DNA from 2 places in the Streptomyces sp. NPDC048255 genome. Region 1 is predicted to be linked to the other one. Evidence: riboswitches for the same ligand, from Rfam matches in the RefSeq annotation. Region 1 holds a riboswitch; the other holds the start of a gene.
The links. A riboswitch is a leader RNA that binds a small molecule or an ion and turns the genes downstream of it on or off. The one in region 1 is predicted to bind ZMP and ZTP.
Positions count from the first base shown of each region.

Region 2: another riboswitch for ZMP and ZTP. It lies ahead of glyA (serine hydroxymethyltransferase); the one in region 1 lies ahead of AB0D94_RS24530 (bifunctional 5,10-methylenetetrahydrofolate dehydrogenase/5,10-methenyltetrahydrofolate cyclohydrolase).

Region 1 covers NZ_JBEZMA010000034.1:42,203-45,599, forward strand. Annotated here, with positions in the region: gene AB0D94_RS24520 (RNA polymerase sigma factor) at 1-741, opposite strand, end outside; gene AB0D94_RS24525 (methyltransferase domain-containing protein) at 958-1,719, opposite strand; ZMP/ZTP riboswitch at 1,777-1,870, shown strand; gene AB0D94_RS24530 (bifunctional 5,10-methylenetetrahydrofolate dehydrogenase/5,10-methenyltetrahydrofolate cyclohydrolase) at 1,904-2,773, shown strand; gene AB0D94_RS24535 (MAB_1171c family putative transporter) at 2,808-3,397, opposite strand, start outside.
Region 2 covers NZ_JBEZMA010000071.1:17,613-21,009, forward strand. Annotated here, with positions in the region: gene AB0D94_RS33290 (glutathionylspermidine synthase family protein) at 1-180, shown strand, start outside; gene rocD (ornithine--oxo-acid transaminase) at 286-1,491, opposite strand; ZMP/ZTP riboswitch at 1,669-1,759, shown strand; gene glyA (serine hydroxymethyltransferase) at 1,795-3,063, shown strand; gene trpS (tryptophan--tRNA ligase) at 3,351-3,397, shown strand, end outside.

The DNA of each region.
Region 1 (3,397 bases):
CTCGACCTCCTGCTCGGCGTTGAGGAGCGGCACCTTGCCGATGAGCTTGAGGTAGTCCTTGACGGGGTCGGCGGTGGCGCCGGCCACCATGACCGTCTGCGCCGGGGCGTCGTCCTCGTCGTCGTCGGACAGGACGAAGCCCTGGGAGCCGCCGGTCTTCGGCGCCTCCTCCTCGGCCTCGTCGGCGAGGTCCTCGGCGGCCCAGTCCTCGCCCTCGGCGACGGGGGTCTCGCCCTCGTCGGCGTCCTTGGCACCGGTCTTCTTCGCCGCGGTGGTCTTCTTCACGGCCGTCTTCTTCACGGCGGCCTTCTTGACCGTGCGCTTCTTCGGCTCGGCGAGCTCCGCCGAGTCCGCCGGAGCGGCCTCGGTGTCGGCCGATATAGCCGCCGCGGCGGCGACGGGGGCGGCCGCGGTCTTGCGCGCGCCGATGGGGCGCGGCGCGGCGGCGGCCTTCTTGGCCACGGTGCGGGCGGGGGCGGCGGCCTTGCGGGGCTTCTTGGCGGCAGCCTTGGTGGCGGGGGCCGCGCTGACGTGGAGGGCGACACCCTCCTCGTCCAGGACCTGGTTCAGGCTGCGCAGGACCCGCTTCCACTGGTCCACCGGGATGCGGCCGGCCTCGAAGGCCTGGCGCACGTCGTCACCGTTGATGTGACCCTGCTCGCGGCCGCGCTCGACGAGCGCGACGAGGGCCTCCGATTCGGCGATCTCCGGAGGGAACGTACGGGACGGGCTGAGCGACACAAGGAGCCTCTCGTTGCGAACAGATATGGGGTGGACGGGACATCATCGCGCGAACTCGGGAAACAGACCCGAGGGGGGTCTGTATTCCGGGGCCGCGCGAGGACACCTGTCGGTTCATCGCACGCCCGAGTCGATTCGTTACGCGCTGAATTGAGTGACCTGCGCCACGCTGTGGCCGCGCAACCGATTTCGGCGCGGATCCGTCCGGCCCCGCGGTCAGCCCGTTTTGCGGGCCTCGATGAGGAAACGGGCGGTGTGCGCGATGAACGGGCCTTCGCGTTCGATCCGTTCGTGCAGCTCGCGCAACCGGTCCCGGTACTGCCCGACCGTGAAGCCGGGCACCATCCAGATCACCTTCCGTAGAAAGTAGATCACGGCTCCGATGTCGTGGAACTCCGTGCGCAGGCGTTCGGAGCGCAGATCGACCACTTCCAGCCCGGCCGACGTGGCCTCGGTCACTGCGTCGTCGGGGTGCCGGCCGCGCCGGACATCCTCCGGCTGCGGGCCGAGGAAGTACTCGACGAGCTCGAAGACGCTCGCCGGACCGACCTGCTGCGAGAGGTAGGAGCCGCCCGGCAGCAGCACGCGCGCGATCTCGTCCCACCAGATGGTCACCGGATGCCGGCTGGTGACCAGCTCGAAGGCCCCGTCCCCGAAGGGCAGCGGCGGCTCGTCGGTGTCGACGACCACGACCGCGCCGAGCGGGTGCAGCAGCTCCGTGGCCTTCTGGACGTTGGGCGGCCAGGACTCGGTGGCCACCGTCAGCGGGGGCAGCGGACCGGCCCCGGCGAGCACCTCGCCGCCGCCGGTCTGGATGTCGAGCACGGAGCGGACCCCGGCCAGGCGCTCCCGCAGCAGCCCCTGGTAGCCCCAGGAGGGACGCTGCTCGGTGGCCCGGCCGTCGAGCCAGGAGAAGTCCCAGCCGTCCACGGAGACCGATTCGGCTTCGGCGACGAGGTGGTCGAAAGTGCGCGTCATGTCTAGATCGTCCCAGGTCGGGCGCCGGTCAACCACCGGATATGTCGACTACAGTGGACGGCGGGCCGTGACTGGCGTTCGGGTGGATCACCACCGGGGAGCGGCCCGGCGTACTCCCGTATGTCGACTGCCGCGCGCCTGGGCGAACCGCGACCGCGATCCGCAGCGACGTTCAGGAGACCCCATGACGACCGCCACTGCCCAGCTGATGGACGGCACCGCCCTCGCGCGGCGCATCTCGGAGCAGACCGCCGCCCACGCGGCGAAGATCACCGAGCGCACCGGCACCGCGCCCTGCCTCGCGACCGTCCTGGTCGGCGAGGACCCCGCGTCCGTGACCTACGTACGCATGAAGCAGAACCGCTGCGCCAAGGCCGGGATCACCTCCCGCCACGTGGAGCTGCCGGCCGCCACCACCACCGAGGAACTGGTGGCCACCCTCACCGCGCTCTCCGAGGACCCCGAGATCAGCGGGATCCTGCTCCAGCACCCCGTCCCGCACCACATCGACGAGCGGGCCGCCTTCGAGGCCATCGCCCCGGGCAAGGACGTCGACGGGGTCACCATGCACTCCTTCGCCGCCATGGGCTTCGGCCTGCCGGGATTCGTCTCCTGCACCCCGGGCGGGATCATGCGGCTGCTCGCCGCCTACGACGTGGACCTGACCGGCAAGCACGCCGTCGTCGTCGGCCGCAGCGCGATCCTGGGCAAGCCCGCCGGGATGCTGCTGCTGGAGCAGAACGCCACCGTCACCTACTGCCACTCGCGCACCCAGGACCTGCCCTCGATCGTGCGCCAGGCCGACGTGCTGGTCGCCGCCGTCGGCAAGGCCGAGTTCATCCGCGGCGAGGACATCAAGCCGGGCGCGGTGGTCCTGGACGCCGGGTACAACGAGGGCAACGTCGGCGACGTCCACTTCGAGTCGGCCGCCGCCCGGGCCTCGCTGATCACCCCCGTACCGGGCGGGGTCGGCCCGATGACCATCGCCGTCCTGCTGGAGCAGACCGTCCAGGCGGCCGCAGCGCAGGCCGGCCTGGACCTCGCGGCCCTCTGACGGCGCCGGCCGCCCTGGCCTCGGGCCCCGGCCCTCAGCTCTGCGCGGCCGTGGCCGCGGCCCGGCGCGCAGCGGCGACGACGGGGGAGCGGCGGAACTCCCGGGACAGGGCGGTCAGCGGCCTGCTGTCCAGGCGGTACGGGTCCGGGTGCCCGGGCCCGGCACCGGCCGCCCGGCCCTGGCAGGCCGCGGCCAGCACGGCCGCGTCCGCCACCACCGCGGCCCGCGCCTCGCACAGGCCCTGCCCGCGCGCGGCCTCGTACGCGGCCCGCCGCACGGCGGGGTCGAACCAGGGGGCCAGGGCCAGGATCCCGTCGTCGATGACGGACTCCCGGTGGATCAGCCGGATCCCCACCGGCGACCACCAGGTCAGCGGCACCGTGCGGACGCTGGAGGCGGCGAAGCCGCGCAGCGCCTTCCACAGCGGGTGCAGCCGCCGGTACCGGCTGAAGTCCCGCCAGGCCGGCGATCCGCCGACCAGGGGCACGATGAAGCCCGTACCGACCATCAGGGCCGCCCCGGAGGCCAGCGGCGGGGCCACGTGCGTGGACAGCAGGTCCCAGTCGCGCCCGGTCCAGCGGGCACCCAGCGCGGCCCACTTCACGACGAGGTAGCCGAGGTCCA
Region 2 (3,397 bases), on a different contig from region 1:
CCGCAGGAGGGGGAGCGGTACTGCTTCCAGGCCCTCGCCCCGCTGCCCGACTTCGACGGCAACCGGGTGGTCCTCGGCGCGTGGGTCGTCGAGGACGAGGCGGCGGGACTCGGCATCCGCGAGTCGGCGGGGCCGGTCACGGACGAGTACGCCCGCTTCCTGCCCCACGTCATCCTCTAGCTCCAGCTCTGGCTCCCGCTCTGGCTCCAGCTCTCGCCGGGCGGGCCGGTCCGGGCGGGCCGGGGCGGGTCCCGCCCGGTCGCCCGGGCGGTCCCGCCCCCGTCCTTACGCGCCGAGGACCGACCGGAGCTGGTCCAGTCCCCAGTCCAGGTCCTCCTTGCTGATCACCAGCGGCGGAGCGATCCGGATCGTCGACCCGTGGGTGTCCTTCACCAGCACTCCCAGCTCCATCAGCTTCTCGGAGATCTCCCGGCCCGTGCCGCGCGAGGGGTCGACGTCCACGCCCGCCCACAGGCCGCGCCCGCGTACGGCGGTCACCGCACCCGCGCCGACCATCAGGTTCAGCTCCCGGTGCAGGTGCTCGCCGAGCTCGGTGGCCCGCTGCTGGTACTCGCCGGTCCGGAGCATCGCGATGACCTCCAGGGCGACGGCGCACGCGAGCGGGTTCCCGCCGAAGGTGGACCCGTGCTGGCCGGGCCGGAAGATCCCGAGGACGTCCCGGTCGGCGACGACGGCCGACACCGGCACCACGCCGCCGCCCAGCGCCTTGCCGAGGAGGTACACGTCGGGGACGACCCCCTCGTGCTCGCACGCGAAGGTCTTGCCGGTCCGCCCGAGGCCCGACTGGATCTCGTCCGCGATGAACAGGACGTTCCGCTCGCGCGTGAGCTCCCGTACGCCTCTGAGGTACCCGGCGGGCGGCACCAGCACCCCCGCCTCGCCCTGGATGGGCTCCAGCAGCACGGCCACGGTGTTCTGCGTGACGGCCGAGGCGAGCGCCGTGAGGTCTCCGTACGGGACGATCTCGAAGCCCGGCGTGTACGGCCCGTAGTGGTCGCGGGCTTCGTGGTCGGTGGAGAAGCTGATGACCGTCGTCGTACGGCCGTGGAAGTTGTCGGCCGCGACCACGATCTTGGCGTGCCCGTCCGGGACCCCCTTGACCTCGTAACCCCACTTGCGGGCCGTCTTCACGGCCGTCTCCACCGCCTCCGCGCCGGTGTTCATGGGCAGCACCATCTCCTTGCCGCACAGCGCGGCGAGTTCGGCGCAGAATTCCGCGAAGCGGTCGTGGTAGAAGGCGCGCGAGGTGAGCGTGACCCGCTCCAGCTGTGCGCGGGCGGCGTCGATCAGACGGCGGTTGCCGTGGCCGAAATTGAGCGCCGAGTACCCGGCCAGCATGTCGAGATACCTGCGGCCCTCCACATCGGTCATCCAGGCCCCCTCCGCGGAAGCGACGACCACGGGCAGCGGATGGTAGGTGTGCGCGCTGTGCGCGTCGGCGGAGCGGATGGCATCAGCAGTTGTCGACACGGGGTCTCCGATCGTCGGTCTTGCCGGGTGAGCCGGTGACGAGAGTGGCGTCACCTTCTTATCGTCGCTCGTATGCCGGACGCAGAAACCTCTCCTGTGACGCGCCCGCCAGGTGAGTGAGTCCGAAGTGGCCCCTCCCCGCAGGCGCCACCTCGGACTCACTCATCTAAGGTGGGCGGTACGCACGGCGACTGGCGTACGGAGAACCAACTCCGGGGGAGTCGTGCGCGCTCGACCGCATACAGGGCCGCTCGCCTGGGCCTCGCGGGGTACCGATCCCCATCGACCCCGGAGGAGCCCGCCATGTCCGCGAGCCGCCATCCCGCCCTTTCCGCGACCGACCCCGAACTGGCGTCCTTCGTCGCAGCCGAGGAAGTCCTCCAGGCGGAGACCCTGCGCCTGATCCCCAGCGAGAACTACGTGTCCGCGGCCGTCCTCGAGGCCTCCGGCACGGTGCTCCAGAACAAGTACAGCGAGGGCTACCCCGGCCGCCGCTACTACGAGGGCCAGCAGAACATCGACCGCGTCGAGGCCCTCGCGGTCGAGCGGGCGAAGGGCCTGTTCGGCGTCGACCACGCCAACGTGCAGCCGTACTCCGGCTCTCCGGCCAACCTCGCCGTGTACCTGGCCTTCGCGAAGCCCGGCGACACCGTGATGGGCATGGCCCTGCCGATGGGCGGCCACCTCACCCACGGCTGGGGCGTGTCGGCGACGGGCTCGTGGTTCCGGGGCGTGCAGTACGGGGTCCAGCCCGGCACCGGGCTGATCGACTACGACGCGGTGCGCGACCTGGCGCTGGCGGAGCGGCCGAAGATCATCTTCTGTGGTGGCACCGCCCTCCCGCGCACGATCGACTTCGCGGCCTTCGCGTCCATCGCCGAGGAGGCGGGCTCGGTCCTGGTCGCCGACGTGGCGCACATCGCCGGTCTGATCGCGGGCGGCGCGCACCCGTCCCCGGCGGGTCACGTGGACGTGATCTCGACGACCACGCACAAGACGCTGCGCGGGCCGCGGGGCGCGATGCTGATGTGCCGCGAGGAGCACGCGAAGGCCATCGACAAGGCCGTCTTCCCCGGCCTCCAGGGCGGCCCGCACAACCAGACGACCGCCGGTATCGCCGTGGCCCTGCACGAGGCGGCCCAGCCGTCCTTCACGGCGTACGCGCACCAGGTGGTCGCCAACGCGAAGGCGCTGGCCGCGGCGCTGCTGGAGCGGGGCTTCGACCTGGTGTCGGGCGGTACGGACAACCACCTGATCCTGATCGACCTGACGGGCAAGGGCGTCCCCGGCAAGACCGCGGCCAAGGCCCTGGACCGGGCGGGGATCGTCGTGAACTACAACACGGTCCCGTTCGACCCGCGCAAGCCGTTCGATCCCTCGGGGGTGCGGATCGGTACGCCGTCGCTGACCTCGCGCGGGCTCGGCGTCGCGCACATGCCGGTGGTGGCCGAGTGGATCTCCCGGGCGGTGGACGCCGCCGCGAAGGGGGACGAGGCGGTGCTGGCCGCCGTCCGCGCGGAGGTGGCCGACCTGATGGCAGCCTTCCCGGCCCCGGGCCTTCCGTTGTCCTGACCTGCGGCGCCGTTGCCGGGGGCGCTGCCCCCGGACCCCCGCGCCTCGAACGCCGGCGGGGCTGGATCTGCCGCTGCGCGGCAACCAGCCCGCCCGCGTTCGAGGGCGCACCCGCGGAGCCCCGCGCAGCGGCCCGCCCGCGGAAATCGGTCGCTCGGCCGGGGCGGGATCCGGACGCGCCGCTACCGCCCGGTACCCCGGCACGGCACGGGCAGGGCCGGGGCGGCCCGGAAGGATCAAGCCAGCGGCGGGCCGGAGCCCACCCCCGCACCTGAGAGAATGAAGCCATGGCTTCTGATCGTCCTCGCGCGCTCTCCGGCATCCAGCCCACCTC